DNA from 2 places in the Ruegeria sp. SAZD013 genome. Region 2 is predicted to be linked to the other one. Evidence: riboswitches for the same ligand, from Rfam matches in the RefSeq annotation. Region 2 holds a riboswitch; the other holds the start of a gene.
What was found. A riboswitch is a leader RNA that binds a small molecule or an ion and turns the genes downstream of it on or off. The one in region 2 is predicted to bind cobalamin.
Positions count from the first base shown of each region.

Region 1: linked by a shared signal. The riboswitch ahead of AC2FLU_RS17615 (ABC transporter substrate-binding protein) and the one ahead of AC2FLU_RS12730 (hypothetical protein) in region 2 are both predicted to bind cobalamin.

Region 1 covers NZ_JBXWQT010000037.1:628-8,345, forward strand. The annotation lists partial or broken gene istA (IS21 family transposase) at 1-661, opposite strand, end outside; gene AC2FLU_RS17610 (hypothetical protein) at 1,047-2,090, shown strand; cobalamin riboswitch at 2,651-2,842, shown strand; gene AC2FLU_RS17615 (ABC transporter substrate-binding protein) at 2,996-4,000, shown strand; gene AC2FLU_RS17620 (FecCD family ABC transporter permease) at 3,997-5,046, shown strand; partial or broken gene AC2FLU_RS17625 (ABC transporter ATP-binding protein) at 5,043-5,553, shown strand; gene AC2FLU_RS17630 (GlxA family transcriptional regulator) at 6,445-7,395, opposite strand; gene AC2FLU_RS17635 (GntR family transcriptional regulator) at 7,562-7,718, shown strand, end outside.
Region 2 covers NZ_JBXWQT010000022.1:43,705-51,422, reverse strand. The annotation lists gene AC2FLU_RS12740 (DNA polymerase III subunit gamma/tau) at 1-1,001, opposite strand, end outside; gene AC2FLU_RS12735 (protein-tyrosine phosphatase family protein) at 1,174-1,686, shown strand; gene AC2FLU_RS12730 (hypothetical protein) at 1,678-2,085, opposite strand; cobalamin riboswitch at 2,177-2,395, opposite strand; gene AC2FLU_RS12725 (alpha/beta hydrolase family protein) at 2,529-3,386, shown strand; gene rsgA (ribosome small subunit-dependent GTPase A) at 3,423-4,451, opposite strand; RNA gene ffs (signal recognition particle sRNA small type) at 4,610-4,708, opposite strand; gene AC2FLU_RS12710 (bifunctional 2',3'-cyclic-nucleotide 2'-phosphodiesterase/3'-nucleotidase) at 4,748-6,616, opposite strand; gene nudC (NAD(+) diphosphatase) at 6,800-7,718, shown strand, end outside.

The DNA.
Region 1 (7,718 bases), on a different contig from region 2:
TGGCCTTGAAGCGGGCATTGACGTCCCGCTGTTTGCCTCGACCAACACGATCCACCGCCGTCTTCATGTTATCGTAAATCCCGCGACCAGGAACGCCGCCGAAGACACGGAACGCATGCCAATGGGCGTCAAACAGCATCTCGTGGGTTTGCAGCGGATAGGCCCGCACCAGGAACGCCCGACTGTGAGACAACTTGACATGAGCGACCTGCAGTTTGGTCCGTTCGCCGCCGATATTGGCCCAATCTTCGCTCCAATCGAACTGGAACGCTTCGCCTGGCTGGAACACCAAGGGCACGAATGTGCCGCGACCCGTCGTCTGCTCCGCCCAGTGCCGATCCGCGCGCCAGGTACGGGCAAAAGCGGCGACACGCCCATAGGAACCCTCATAGCCCAGCTTCACCAGATCAGCATGCATCTGCTTTACAGTGCGACGCTCCTTGCGTGATTTACGCGTTTGCACCAGCAGCCAAGCCGACAAACGATCCGCATAGGGATCCAGCTTGCTCGGTCGTGCGGGGGTCTTGAATTTCGGCTCTACTGCGCCCTCACGCAGATACTTTTTGATGGTATTGCGAGACAGCCCAGTGCGCCGTGAAATCTCGCGAATTGGCATTTTGTCACGCAATGCCCAACGTCGTATGACACTCAAAAATCCCATGTCGATCACTCCAAATCTCCCCAAACGAAACCGTCGGGGCAAGTTGTTCACATGGGTCAATTCTCAGTGAAAATTTTGGGGCCTACCGGGTCACTTCTCAGCGGAAATCAACAACCGGGGTTTTGCATTTAACATAATGGCGCTTACGCGTAGATCAGCTTTGCTTAACTGGTTTCAAATTCCACTCTCTATCTGCTCGAACGAGGCTCGAAACCTGCCACAGGTAGTTGTAGTTTCACTAATAATCTTGGTTTGAGCTGAGTATCAATTTTTTCACCGCAAGCTGAGGATATCGGCAAGTACTTCGACAAATCAGGGGGCGAAAATGGCGGGAGCGAGAAGGCTGACAAGGGCAGAACTCCTAGAAATTGTGTGGAGTCGACCTTTGAAAGATATGCCCGAAGTCGTTGGAGTGTCTTCAACTTCAGTCAGGAATGCTTGCAGGAAGTTCGATATCCCCATTCCCGACAGAGGGCACTGGAACAAAGTCAAAGCCGGAAAGTCCGTCAAACGTGTTTCACTGCCCGAACGCGCCCCAGGAATGTCTGACGAAGTGATAATTGGCGGATCAGGCTATGATCGGTACTACGGTTCCAAAGTCGACCTGGAGGCACCGCTTCCTATACCACCGTCCTTCAACACCCCAATTGAAGACGTCCGGGCTAGGATAGCTAAGAAAATTGGGCGAGTCGCAGTACCGCGCGGCAAACACGCATGGCACCATGTTTTGCAACGTCTGTTTTCCGTAGACGATAAAAGACGGGCAAAAATTGCCGAAAGCAAGTGGGCTTACTCCTGGGACAAACCGCTTTTCGACAATCCCTTCGAGCAACGCAGGCTAAGGATCTTGAATGCACTTTTCCTGGGCGTCGCAAAATGCGGCGGTAAACCGAGCATTCAGGGAAAAGAGGCCATCGAAATCTCGATTTCCATTCATCAGCAGCATGTACCGTTTAAGCTTCTCGCGACGGCGGATTTGAGGCTGAGCAACTACCATCGGAACCCCGACGACCACAGGCCAGCTAAAGATCCACTAACTCTGATCGTTCCAAACCACTTTCGTGGGCAAGATGTCCGGTTATCTTGGGCGGATGAGCCGGACGCCAAACTTGAAACGCGTCTTACCGAGATTGCAATCGAGCTGGTAGTATTGGCCGAGACCTTTCACCGGGAGCATGCCGAGCGCCAGCATGAGTGGTTGATTGAACGTAAACAAGACCATGAGCGAAGAAAGAAAGAAGCCGAAGCGGCAAGGCTTGAAGCGCTCCGTGTCAGGGACGAAAAATTCGAGAAAGCGAAACGCAGCATGCTGCTTAGCCATGCCCGCGACCTCGAAGATGCGAGGATATTGCGCCAGTTGGTCCAGGACGTACTGAAGTTAAGGGCCACGAAACTAATGATCACACAACTGCTTGGGCGGAATTCGTAAGCGAAGAGGCCGATCGGATTGATCCAATTTCGAACGCTAGGTACCTTGAAATCATGGAGCTAAAGCCTGAGGATTTCACTGAAGACAGCGGCTGAATATGCCCTCTGGGAATCGGGACGATCCCCGGATCATTCTTCTTCCTACTCCCGTCCTCCACCAGTTGAAATTGAGGTGAAATCTGATCTGTGTTCCCTGATGTATCTCTGGGGTTCACTGATGCTTCGTCTGATTTCCCTGTTGTCCCATCCAGGGAATTCACCCACAAGGCACTGACCTGCTTACATATTTTGAATCCTCAGACATAAAATAGCGCCAAAACGGTGCGTATTCCCTGTAAATTTCCCTGTTTTCAGGGAAATCGGAGTGAGACTAGCTAGCTGGAAACTGTCCGCACAGCCATGATTTTCCTATATATCACACACCGACGTCCTCGGGGCGGATTGTAGCGCCTTCTCAGCGGCTTGTCTGACGTCAGCACCATGTTGAGACGCGCAGGTTCATGCCCTTGGGAGAAAATGGGAAAGACCCCCGAGTTTTTTCTTGCCGCAGAGTAAGTGTTAAGGTACCCGCGTTTTACCGGTCCCGATGTGGCTAAGAGGGAATCCGAGGTGCCTTTTGGTGCCAACCGGAACTGCCCCCGCAACTGTAGGCGGCGAGCGCTGTCCATTCCGTCACTGGGCCATTTCGGTCTGGGAAGACAGGACAGACAAAGACCCGTCAGTCAGGAGACCTGCCGGTATGAAACCGAAACACACCGGGCGGGGTTGTCCGGGGAGGTTGCCGAAGAAACGCGCCGGGCGGGCTATGTACCACTCTGCGCTCACAGCAGGCAGAAAAGCGTCTGTTGCTTCGGTAAATGCCCATTCACCCGTTCTCTGGTCATTGACACATGGAGATCGATTGTCATGTTTCTACGCACTGGCCTGATTGGCCTTTCCTTGCTGGCTACCAGCGCTGCCGCCGAAGGAAACTTTCCCTTAACCATCGAAAACTGCGGTCACTCGGTCACGTTTGACGCGCCAGTGACGTCGTCAGTCACGGTCGGCCAAGCCGCGACCGAGGTGCTTTATGCGCTGGGTCTGAGTGAGCAGGTTCTTGGAACTTCGGTCTGGTTCAACGAGGTGCTGCCTGAATATGCCGAGGTGAATGCCAAGGTAGAGCGTCTGGCAGACAATGATCCCAGCTTTGAAAGCGTTGTTGCCAAGCGGCCGGGACTGGTCGCAGCGCAATATGAATGGCATGTCGGACCCGAGGGCATCGTCGCCACGCGTGAGCAATTTCACGAACTGGGTATTCCAACTTACGTGATGCCTGCGGATTGCGTCGGCAAAGACAATACGGTCGGCGGCGATGGCACCCGCCTGCAAGCGTTCTCGACCGATACGCTGTATCAGGGTATCGAAGAACTGGCGGCAGCCTTTGATGTGTCCGAACGCGGCACGGACCTGGTTGCCGAGTACAAGGCCCGTGAAGCCGCAGCCGTCGCCAAGGCGCAAGCCGTGAAGCTGGACGATGTGTCCGCCGTATTCTGGTTTTCCTCTCCTGAAATGGAAAGCGATCCGTTTGTGGCCGGGCAGAAGGGCGCACCGGGATACATGATGAGCACATTGGGCATCCGCAACGTCGTCGAGACGGATGAAGAATGGCCAACAGTGGGCTGGGAAACCATTGCCAAGGCCAATCCGACGGTGATCGTGATTGCCAAGATGGACCGCCGTCGCTTTGCTGCGGACGACTACCTGAAAAAGCTGGAGTTCCTGCGCGCTGATCCGGTGACCAGCCAGATGGATGCGGTCAAGAATGACCGGATTGTCGTTATGGATGCGCAGGCCATGGACGCCACCATCCGCGCAATCCCGGCACTGGAGGATCTGGCCGAGAAGCTGGATACCATCGGAAACAACTTGTGAACGAGGTCGCCGCAATCTTTCGGCAGGGTTTCAAGGCCGCGTGCCTAACTGTGCCACTATTGATTGCGGCGGTCCTTGCGGGCGCGATGATCGGGGAAACCTCGTTGTCGCCCGATTTGGTTCTCTCCGTTCTGGTCAACAAGCTGGCCGGAGCGGACCTGCCCGTCGACCCAATTGATCAGGGTATTATCTGGAGCTACCGGATTCCTCGCGCTCTGGTCGCTGCGTCCTGCGGTGCCGGTCTGGCTGTCGCAGGGGTCGTGTTGCAGGCATTGCTGCGAAACCCGTTGGCTGACCCTTATATTTTGGGCATTTCTGCCGGGGCCTCGACGGGTGCCGTGGCTGTTACCATCGCTGGTTTGGGCGGGGGAGCTTTGTCGCTGTCTTTTGGCGCGTTCAATGGCGCGCTTTTGGCTTTCGGTTTTGTCGCGTTGCTGGCCCGAGCCTCCGGCGCAGGCGGCGGGCGGGCTGCGACGGCGCAAATCGTTTTGGCGGGAATTGCCGGGTCTCAGTTGTTCAATGCGCTAACGGCCTTCATCATCGCCAAATCCGCCAATGCCGATCAGGCGCGCGGGATCATGTTCTGGCTGATGGGAAACCTCAGCGGCGTGCGCTGGCCGGATGTATATCTGGCCATTCCGGTGGCCCTTGCCGGCTGGCTTATTTGCCGCTTTCACGCCAGAGCTTTGGACGCATTTATTTTCGGCACTGATTCAGCGGCCTCGCTGGGCATACCGGTGCGGCGGGTGCAGGCAACCTTGATCTTCGCCACCGCGCTGACAACAGCGGTCATGGTTTCGATCGTCGGGTCCATCGGCTTTGTCGGGCTGGTCATCCCTCATGCTGCCCGGTTCCTTGTAGGACCGGGGCATCGCAGGCTTATCCCAACGGCCGCCTTGATCGGAGCGGTCTTCCTGATCGGCGCCGATATCGTGTCGCGCATCATCATCCCGGGTCAGGTTCTGCCGATTGGGGTGGTTACCGCCCTGATCGGTGCGCCTGCCTTTGCCGTAATTCTGGTGCGCGGCCAGAGGAACGCCCAATGAAGATCGAGGCGCAAAACCTGACATTTTCGGTTCGCGGCAAGACTTTGCTGTCAGACGTATCGTTTGTCGTGGAGCCCGGCGAAACACTGGCTTTGGTCGGACCCAACGGTTCGGGCAAATCAACTCTGATGCGCCTGTTGGCGGGTTTGGCACGTCCGGTTTCGGGAAAAGTCGTCATAGCGGGCCATCCCGTTTCGCATTTGTCGCGCAGACAGATTGCCCAACGGATTGCCATTGTTGAACAACAGGCTGATACAGCCGAACGCGTAACTGCACGGTCCGTGGTCGAGCTGGGCCGCACGCCCTGGCTGTCGGCCTTACGGCCCTGGCGCGCCGAAGATACCAGGCAAGTCGACAAAGCCCTGCAAACTGTGGAAATGGCCGATATGGCACACAGAGAATGGGCAACATTGTCTGGAGGAGAGCGCCAGCGGCTGCACATCGCGCGGGCTTTGGCGCAGCAACCGGGCCTTTTGCTTTTGGACGAACCGACCAACCATCTGGACATACATCACCAACTGTCGATCCTGGACTGTGTTCGAATTCTAAAAGTGACAACGGTGATGGCACTGCACGATCTGAATCAGGCAATGGCCTGTGATCGCGTGGCTGTTTTATCAGAAGGACAGCTGGTTTCTCTTGGCCCGCCCAAACAAGCCTTGTCTTTGCAAACCGTTTCAGAAGTTTTCGGTGTCAAAGCACAGTGGGGGTATAGTGCCGGCAGGACAGAACGGTTTCTGTCCTATCATCTGGACTGACGGATCCCGATCGCTTCTGGTCGCACAGGATATCAGCGTCGTCAGCGCGCCATGCCAGATACGTACAATCTGCGGCCTCGAAGGCGTATTCCAACGGCGAGCAAGCTTGATCTGGGTTTCCTCACAAACTGCAAAATTGCTCGTCGAATGCTGTCTAGATTCTAACAGAAATAGGATTTGTTCGTTTTCTTGCCTTCCAAGATGATCGGCAGGCGCGTCGTCCGAGCGTTGGTCGACCAAACCCTTGTGGTATGTTCACTACTTGATTTGAACCGTGAAACAGATTCCTTTCGGAAACCACTGGGACCTGACCCAAATCTCGAAACGCCATCAGCTTGAACAAATTGCGGCGACCGCACGTCGATATTGCAGATTACCCACAATCAAAGCCTCAACTTGAGCCTTAAATTAACGGTAGATTAACGAAACAGGGCACAACAAATCTCTGGATGACAAGTTCTTGATATACTTATGCCTATATCGAGATTTATTGGTGGGTAATCCTGCCGGTCTGTTGACTAGTCCAGTTTTTAACGAGGGGGTATCCCGGCAGGATCAGGGGGTGCCAGATCGGGCCAGTTCGAGGCCAGCAGATCGCGGCACCCCCGCCGGTAAGCGCGAACCAGCAACTCATCTTTCATCAGTTGATCTTGTTGCGCTGCGCGTGGGGTGTGATGCCAAAACTGGATCGGTATACCCGAGAGAAATGCCCCGGATTTTCGAAGCCGCAGGCCACGGCGACTTCGGTAACCGACGCCTCGGTTTGCAAAAGCAGTTTCCGGGCTCGTTCCAGCCGCATTTCCATAAAGTACCGTTTTGGCGAAGTGTTCAGGTATTTACCAAACAACCGTTCAAGTTGACGGGTGGAAATACCCAAAACATCGGCAATGAAGGATGGTGAGACAGGGGTTTCGAGACTGTCCTGCATAATGTCTATCGCCTTTGCCAGATGGGCATTGCGCATTCCATTGCGCGATTGCAGCGAAACGCGCTGCTTGGCGGTCGCATTACGCACAGTGTTATAGACCATCTGATCCGCAACATCAGTGGCCAGTTCTTCGCCATGGTCGCGTTCGATCAGATGCAGCATAAGGTCTGCGGTCGCGGTTCCACCTGATGCGGTAATGTGTTTTTCGTCGGCGACAAAGACGCTGCGCACCAGATTGACATCCGGAAACGCCTCCATGAATGCGTCGTGGTACTCCCAATGGATCGCCGCCTGCATACCATTGAGGAACCCGGCCTCGGCCAGCAACCACGCCCCGGAACACAATGCCCCGATCCGCGTTCCGCGCGCGCGTTCGCGCCGCAGTGCAGCCAGAAGGGAACGAGTCACGTGGTCACGCATGTGAATGCCCGACAAAACAAAGAGTTGATCGCACTTGGGCAGTTCCTCAAGTCCGGAATGCACAAGAGTGACGGATCCATTGGAAGACACGGCCTGCTCGCCCTGTTCGGATACAAAAGACCAGCGATACAGCTCATCGCCACTCACTAGGTTGGCGATCCTCAGCGGTTCGACCGCACAGGAAAAGGCGAGGTGCGAAAACTCCTCGACCAGGATGAAGGCGAAGTGCTGCGTCTGAAGCATGAGCAGGACCATTTCCAAACTGGGCCGACGCCCAAGCGTGAGTCTATTTTGCAGACACCCATGCTGCACAAGATTTTTTTGTATACAAGTTGTATTTTTTAGAAATACAAAAATACGACCACCGCGATTCGGACACGGCAGCCAGAGGACATAGTGAGGCCAAAGGATGAAAGACGAAGCCAAGTCGCGCAAAAATGCGCTCAGAGAACACCTGAAGATGTCCATCCTGACGCTGCGCCTTCGTCCAGGTGACGATCTGGATGAGGCGCATTTGTCCGATGAATTCGGCCTGTCGCGCACGCCTCTGCGCGAGGTGTTTCGTC
Region 2 (7,718 bases):
GGCAAGGCCTCGGCCATGTGCTGGCCCCGTGTGCGTTCGTCGGGGGAAACCGTCGGGTCCTGGGCCGCGTCAGGTGTGATCTTTACGACGGACACCCAATGCGTGATTTCGGCCAGATCGCGCAGCACGGCCAGAGGGTCCGCGCCTTCCGCATATTGTCCGCTCAGTTCAGTGAGCGCCCCTGCCGCGTCACCGCGCAGGATCATGTCCATCAGGTCCAGAACACGACCACGATCCGCCAGACCCAGCATCGCACGGACCTGATCGGCGGTCGTCTCGCCAGCCCCGTGTGAAATCGCCTGATCCAGCAGTGAGGTCGCGTCCCGGGCCGACCCTTCTGCAGCGCGGGTGATCAGCGCCAGCGCATCGTCGGCGATCTGCGCGCTCTCGGCCCCGGCGATCTTGCGCAGCAGGCCGATCATGTCTTCGGGCTCGATCCGGCGCAGGTCAAAGCGCTGACACCGCGACAGAACCGTGACCGGCACTTTGCGAATCTCGGTGGTCGCGAAGATGAATTTCACATGTGCGGGCGGTTCCTCGAGCGTCTTGAGCAGCGCGTTGAATGCGCTGGTCGAGAGCATGTGAACCTCGTCGACGATGTAGATCTTGTAGCGCGCGCTGGCCGCGCGATAGCGGACACTGTCGATGATCTCGCGGATATCGTTGACGCCGGTACGGCTGGCGGCATCCATTTCCATCACATCGACATGGCGGCCTTCCATGATCGCGATGCAATGCTCGCACTGACCGCAAGGCTCTGTTGTCGGCCCTCCGGTTCCATCCGGTCCGATACAGTTCATGCCCTTGGCGATGATCCGTGCCGTGGTGGTTTTACCCGTTCCGCGAATGCCGGTCATGACAAAGGCCTGCGCAATCCGGTCGGCTTCAAAAGCGTTTTTCAGGGTGCGCACCATGGCATCCTGACCCACCAGGTCGGCAAAGGTTTCCGGGCGGTATTTGCGGGCGAGAACCTGATAGGCGGGGCTGGGCGTGTCTGTCATGTCTACTCGCTCGGATTCGGTGCTTCGGCACAGCGTAGTGGCGGCGGCAGTCCGCGTCCACTGTGGGGCGTGATGATTTTTTGTTTCAGAAACGGGCTGGTTTCCAACTAAACTGGTCCAGCGGATTTAATGGCTCATTTCTTAAAGAGTACCTTGGGGGAGGACGCACTTCATGTCGCAGCTGGTCATTTTTGCTCTGCAGGTCGGAGGCGGAACGCTTGCCCTTACTTCAATGCCCGGGCGTGGCGGGGATTACGTCGGCGATCTGGATATGATTGCGGCGTGGAAACCGGGCCTTGTGATTTCAATGACGACGGATGTTGAAATGCTTCAGGATGGCGCGCAGCACTTTGGCAGCGACATCCAAAGCCGTGCCAGCCGGTGGGTTCACCTGCCGATCGAAGATTTTGGAGCACCGACGCAGGCGGTTCAGAAGGCCTGGCCAGAGGTCAGCGCCACGGCCCGACATGCGCTGTCGGGCGGTGGCCGGGTTCTTGTGCATTGCCGTGGGGGGTGCGGCAGATCCGGGATGATTGTTCTGCGACTGATGGTTGAATGCGGTGAACGCGCCAGCGACGCACTGGACCGCCTGCGGGCCGTGCGCCCCTGCGCTGTCGAAACCGATGCGCAGCTGGCCTGGGCGTCCCGGATCACCCCGGCACAGGTGGAAGTGGGATCAAGCTGACAGCTGCTGGGGTGCGTAGCCGGTTTTCCGAGGCCGGATCGTTGAAACCTCGATCATGGCGCAAGGCGGGTTCGCGACAATGCCCGAGGGCAGCGTGCTGAATGTAGGTCCGAAGATCAAATCGGCATAGGCATCAAGGTCCCGAATTGCCGTATCAGGGTGCGCCCCGCAGAAAACGCGAACGCTGTCGGATCGCGCTCGGATCGTTGCCATGCACCCTTCCGCGCAATGTGATAGCGCGCTGCTGCCTTCAAATTCGAAATCCTCGCTGGTGGCCGAAACCGCCTGCGCCATGGCTTCGGAAATCGAGCGGGCCAGTCGCGCCAAAGCCGGGCAGGTTTTGCCCGTCCGCTGGCACACTGTTGCGCTGTATTCGTGTGACTTTGTCTTCCAGATCATCCTGCGCCCTCCGCGCGTGGTGGGCTGGAATATTGGGGCAGGTGGGACAGCATTTCGCCGTCAGGACCTGCCCGGACACCCCGCCCGAGTTTCGGTTTCAGTTCCGATGGCAGGTCTCCTGACTTGCGGGTCATTGCTCTGCCGACCTTCCCAGCCCATAGGCCAGTGGTATTTCGGCATTGCTTAACGCTTACAGTTGCGGGGGCAGTCGCGGACTTGGTTGATGCCTGCGTGACCAGACAAACCGCACCGTGTTCCCTTTTCATCCCGACCTCTTGTGGGGGCCGGAAACCATCACACAACCGCTAGCGTCTGATCGCGTTCCGAGTCAAGCCGATCTTTAGGCCGGACGTTTGGTCATGCTGGATGCGGTTTACGTTCCGGCCTAGTGTCGTCAGCATCGAAGGCAGGCAAACCGATTGTTTCAGCGAAAGCCGGGAATCATGTTGGATACGGAACAGACGGTGTTGATCGAAGATTTCCGCTTTCCGTCAGGGTCCGTGACCTTGTCGGCGCGGTTGCATCGGCCAGTGGGTGAGCCGGAAACCGTTGTCGTGCTGAACAGTGCCACAGGCGTGCCGCGTGACTATTATCAACACTTCGCGCGATGGCTGGCTACCGAGCGGGGGATAGCTTGCCTGACCTATGACTATCGGGACTACGGGCTTTCTTTGGTCGGTCGCCTGAAAGACGCAACTGCAACAATGGCGGATTGGGCATTGATCGACATGCCAGCGGCACGGGCCGAATTGCGCAGGCGATTTCCTAAGGCGCAGCACTGGACCATTGGCCATTCGGTCGGTGCGATGCTGGGGCCGGTGCAGCCGGATATCAACCAGATCGACCGTATGATCTGTGTGTGTTCGGGGCTGGTGACTTTGAAAGATCACCCATGGCCCTATCGGGGGTTGGCGGGGCTGTTCTGGTATGGCCATGCACCGCTGATGGTGCGGGCGCTTGGCTATCTGCCTGGCAAAGCAATCGGGTTTGGCTCGGACCTGCCAGCCTCGGTATACTGGCAATGGCGCAAATGGTGCACAGCTCCTCTTAGCTACGTTCCCGAGATCGGGCAGAATTTGCCTGATGCGCATTGGGGCAGTTCTGGAACAGCTGTGGATCTGTTCACGTTCGAAGACGACCAGATGGTTCCGCCCGAGGCGGTTTGGCGCCTTGCCGATCTGTATGGCCCCGGGGCCAGACGCCACCTTCTGAAGCCTGCCGAATTTGGGCTGCCGGAGATTGGTCACATAGGCGCATTTGCCCGGCGCAATGCAGCGGTCTGGCCGCGCCTGATCGCCTGATCAGACGCGACGCAGGTTTTCCATAACACCTTGCAGCTATGGCCGTTTGCGAAGCTTCTTGTCCTGCATGACACCGCGGACCATCTTGCCGAACGCCTTGTCCCGCGCCCGCGATTGCGCAACGGTTTCCGAGTTTCGCTGATCTTCGCGCCGCAGCTTGCGCCAACGGTCCAGCCGCGCCGGATCAAGAACGCCCTTGCCTATTGCGTTCTGCACGGCACAGCCGGGCTCGGTCTCGTGCTGACAATCCGAAAAGCGGCAGCTTTGGCCAAGCTCTGTGATGTCCGAGAACACGTTGTCGATCCCGTCCTGAGCGTCCAACAAACGCAATGCGCGCATTCCCGGCGTGTCAATCAGCCAGCCACCGTTACCCATCCGGTGCAACGCGCGCACCGTTGTCGTGTGCCTGCCCCGTGCGTCGTCTTCGCGAATTCCAGAGGTGGCGAGGTTTTGATCCGTCATGGCGTTGCTGAGCGTCGTTTTACCCACGCCCGACGACCCGACCAGCGCGCCGGTCTGGCCTTTGGGGCACCATGCCAGAACCTTTTCGATATCTGCCGGGTCCAGCGCATTGATCGCCATTACCGACAAAAAAGGGTCCAGAGATTGCACTTGTCCCGAGAAACTGCCGGGGTCATCCGACTGGTCAGCTTTCGTCAGGACAACGACAGGATAACATCCGGCCTGATGTGCCAGCGCCAGATAACGTTCCAGCCGGGGCAGGTTGAAATCGGCGTTGCACGAGCTGACGATGAACAACACATCGACATTGGCTGCTATCAGTTGTGTTGCGGCACCTGTACCGGCAGCCCTGCGTTGCAGCAGGCTGCGCCGGTCCAGAATGTGACGCACGCGGTTTTCGGCGTCGGCGAGGACCCAATCTCCAACGGCATATGAACCGGTCGGATTATCCGGTGTCAGCAAAGGGATATCACCATCCGGGCTCAGCCCGATCAGACGGTCCCGATGTACCGATGCGATACGAAAGGGCGTGTCAGAAGGAAAAACCGCATGCTGCGCGGCAAAGTAAGAGGACCATCCCAGGTCCGAAAGCGTATAAGACATTTATCTGCCTGTTTTCAGAAACAGCAATGCCAACGGATGGCAAGCGCGCATCCGCAGGTCGTGTGTTCAGGCAGTCCGGTGATTCCGGTGAATCAGAACCAGTCTGCCCGAAGGGTTTTCACTACAATCATAAAGCCCTCCTGTGGCTGTGGTTCACGAAGTGAGAGGTTGGACATCGACCCAAGCGGGGCTCGTTGTGGCTGCTTCCTTCCGGACCTGACCAGGTTGGCGAGGCGCTCGCCCGCGCCAACCTCTCGAGTCCGGATATAGGGAAGGCAACGGGAAAAGACAACCCGTCAGAGCGTCAGGCGGATGCGTTCAAATCCCCTGCCATCCGAGCCCAGCAACACGGGATCGAACCTGCGCAACTCATCCAAATATTTCGGGGCGCCCGGACCTGTTCGAAGAATTGTTGTCACGCCCCGCTGCGGCATCAGCGAGAACGGGTAGGGCTGCGTGACGATCGGATCGGGCGGAAGGTGCTGCGCCAGGTAATCCCGCACAAGGTCCTTGATGCTCAGCGGTGGCAGGCTGATGAACTCAGACGTTGTCGCATGCGGGAAATGCCCGCCTCCGCTGGCGCGGTAATTGTTCAGCGCCATAACGAACATCTGCTCCGGTCGTACGGGGCGGCCTGCATATGTCAGATCGCTGATCCGCCTGTGGTCTGGATGGATCATTTTCCCCTGCGCATCGTATCGAGGCGGCTGAGTGGGGTCGATCTGATAAGACAGTCCAAACACGATGTCGAAATTGTACCCGGCCCGTTCAGGGTTGATCAGTTCGGGCTCGGAACCGGGCTTTAACTGGTTGAATACGCTGGCCGACATCTCCAACCAGTCCAGCAGATGCGCGCCGCTGATCCGGATTGCGCGCAGCTCGTTGGGAAACACATGCAGATCCGCGACATGGCGCAAACATATTTCTCCGGCGGGTACCTCGGTATAATGGCGGGGGCCTGAGCGCCCGCCGGATTTGGCAGGCGAAACAACCGACAGAATCGGCAGATCCGCCAGGTCTGTTCCCTGCAAAAGCGGGCGCAGTGCGGCGGCTTGCGCCGCAGCTACAAGGTTCAGCCCGCGATCCGGCGCACAGCAACTGAAATAGCTGTGCAATGTATCCGGGATATGTGCCACCGGTGCCGCAACGGATTGACGGGTCATAGGATGCGCCACCTCACACAGACCCGCAATTTCACGGTCTTCCCCGACGGCTGTGCCGTTGCTGATAACCGGGCGCAGTTCGACGCGGCTATCCCGGATTCGCACTTTGCCGTCCGGCCCGGCGGTCACGGCCAAATCGATAACCCCCAGGTAAGAGCCCGCTGATCCCGGCATGACAACGGGCGTCCCATGTACCAGCCCCGTCAGGTGATCGACCATCGGGGTATTGGCGTGGCTCTCTCCTGGAAGTGTCAGGTGGGTGTGCCCGGCCACAACGGCATCGATGCCTTTGATCGCGGCCAAGGGTATCACGGCGTTTTCCATCCCCGCTACCGGCTCGCTGCCCCCAAGGCCGGAATGGGCAAGCGCCACGATGATATCACAACCCTCGTCGCGCAATGTCTGCGTCCGGGATTTAGCCGCAAGCAGGATATCCTCGACGACGATATCGTCATCCAGATTATGCGCCTCCCAACAGGCCGTTTGCGGCGGAAGAACCGAGAAGATGCCGATGCGAACGGGAATGTCTTCACCGTTCAAAGACACGGTGCGGTCCAAAACGATGTGCCGCTGCCAGGGCTGAGGTCCGCGCGTGCGATACAGGTTGCTACAAATAACTGGGCAGGGGGCTTGCGTCAGGATGTTGCCCAATGTCGCCAGCCCAAACCCGAAATCATGGTTGCCCAGCCCGATCGCGTCATAATCCAGGGCTTCGAACGCCGTCATCATCGGATGGGCAGTGCCACTTTTGGCGGCCCAATCGCCCATTGGGGTTCCCTGCAACGAATCCCCGTTGTCAAACATCAGCACCAGCGCGCGTTCGGCCTCTTGCCGGGCAGCGCGGATCAGGCTGGCGGTGCGCGTCAATCCAACCGTCTGGTCTGGCGTGTCGGTGTAATAGTCAAAACCGGTCAGGTTCATATGCAGGTCGGTTGTGGCCAGAATGCGAATTTTCCCAATGTCACCAATGGGCTGTACCTGCGTCGAGGAGGGGATCTTCACTTTGAGTATTCTGCTATTGAATGTGGGTATTGATTAAATCCATCAAAATTCACTCTAAATGATTTTTCCGAGGCCACCATGCGGCTTTTCAGCGGCAGGGAGGTGGATTTTCTATCCCTGAATAGCCATTGCAACACGGGCCGAGACGTGGCAGCCCTGTGCGCAAGACCAAAAGGAAATCCAATGAAAAACGCAGAGCAGGTAACCTTCGGGGGTTCGGGCCTTGATCGGGCGGCGCAGTATCGCGGAGATGCGGACAAGCTGGCCGAGGCGATGCACAACCCGGCCGCCCGCTGTGTCTTGCTGTGGCGTGGAAAGCTGCTGGTACAGGGTGAGGGGTTGGACCAGCTTGCCATGATCCCGATGACGCATCCGCTGATCAGCAGTGGTCCCGGTGGCGTCATTGAATCCCCGGTGTTTTTGGGTCTGAGCGCTGACAGCGCCCCCGTGTTTGCCGTTGATATTTCCGCATGGGCAGCCGAGGGGCTGGATCTGACCAGTCTGGGCGCCTTCGTGGACAAGTCCGAACAACAACACCCGGATTTACCGCAAGGCCACGTGTTTGCCGAACTGCGCCGGATCATGACACGGCTGTCGGCACGCGACGCGGAACTGGCGGCCACGTCTAAGGCAATAATCGGCTGGCATGAAACACATCGATATTGCGCACGATGCGGTGCCGCCAGCGAGGTGTCGCAAGGGGGATGGCAGCGCAGTTGCCCATCCTGTGGCGGGCAGCACTTTCCGCGCACCGATCCGGTTGTGATCATGTTGATCACGCATGGTGACAGCGTGCTGATGGGCCGGTCTCCGGGCTGGCCTGACGGGATGTTCTCCTTGCTGGCGGGATTTGTTGAGCCCGGCGAAACGCTTGAGGCAGCAGTGCGCCGCGAAGTGATGGAAGAGGCGGGCGTGCCGGTGGGTGCGGTTTCGTACCTGTCCAGCCAGCCCTGGCCGTTTCCGGCCTCATTGATGTTTGGGTGTGCAGGTGAGGCGTTGTCACGCAACATCGTGATCGATCCGGTCGAAATAGAAGAGGCGATGTGGGTCAGCAAATCCGAAATGATGCAGGCCTTTGCAGGCGATCATCCTAGGCTATTGC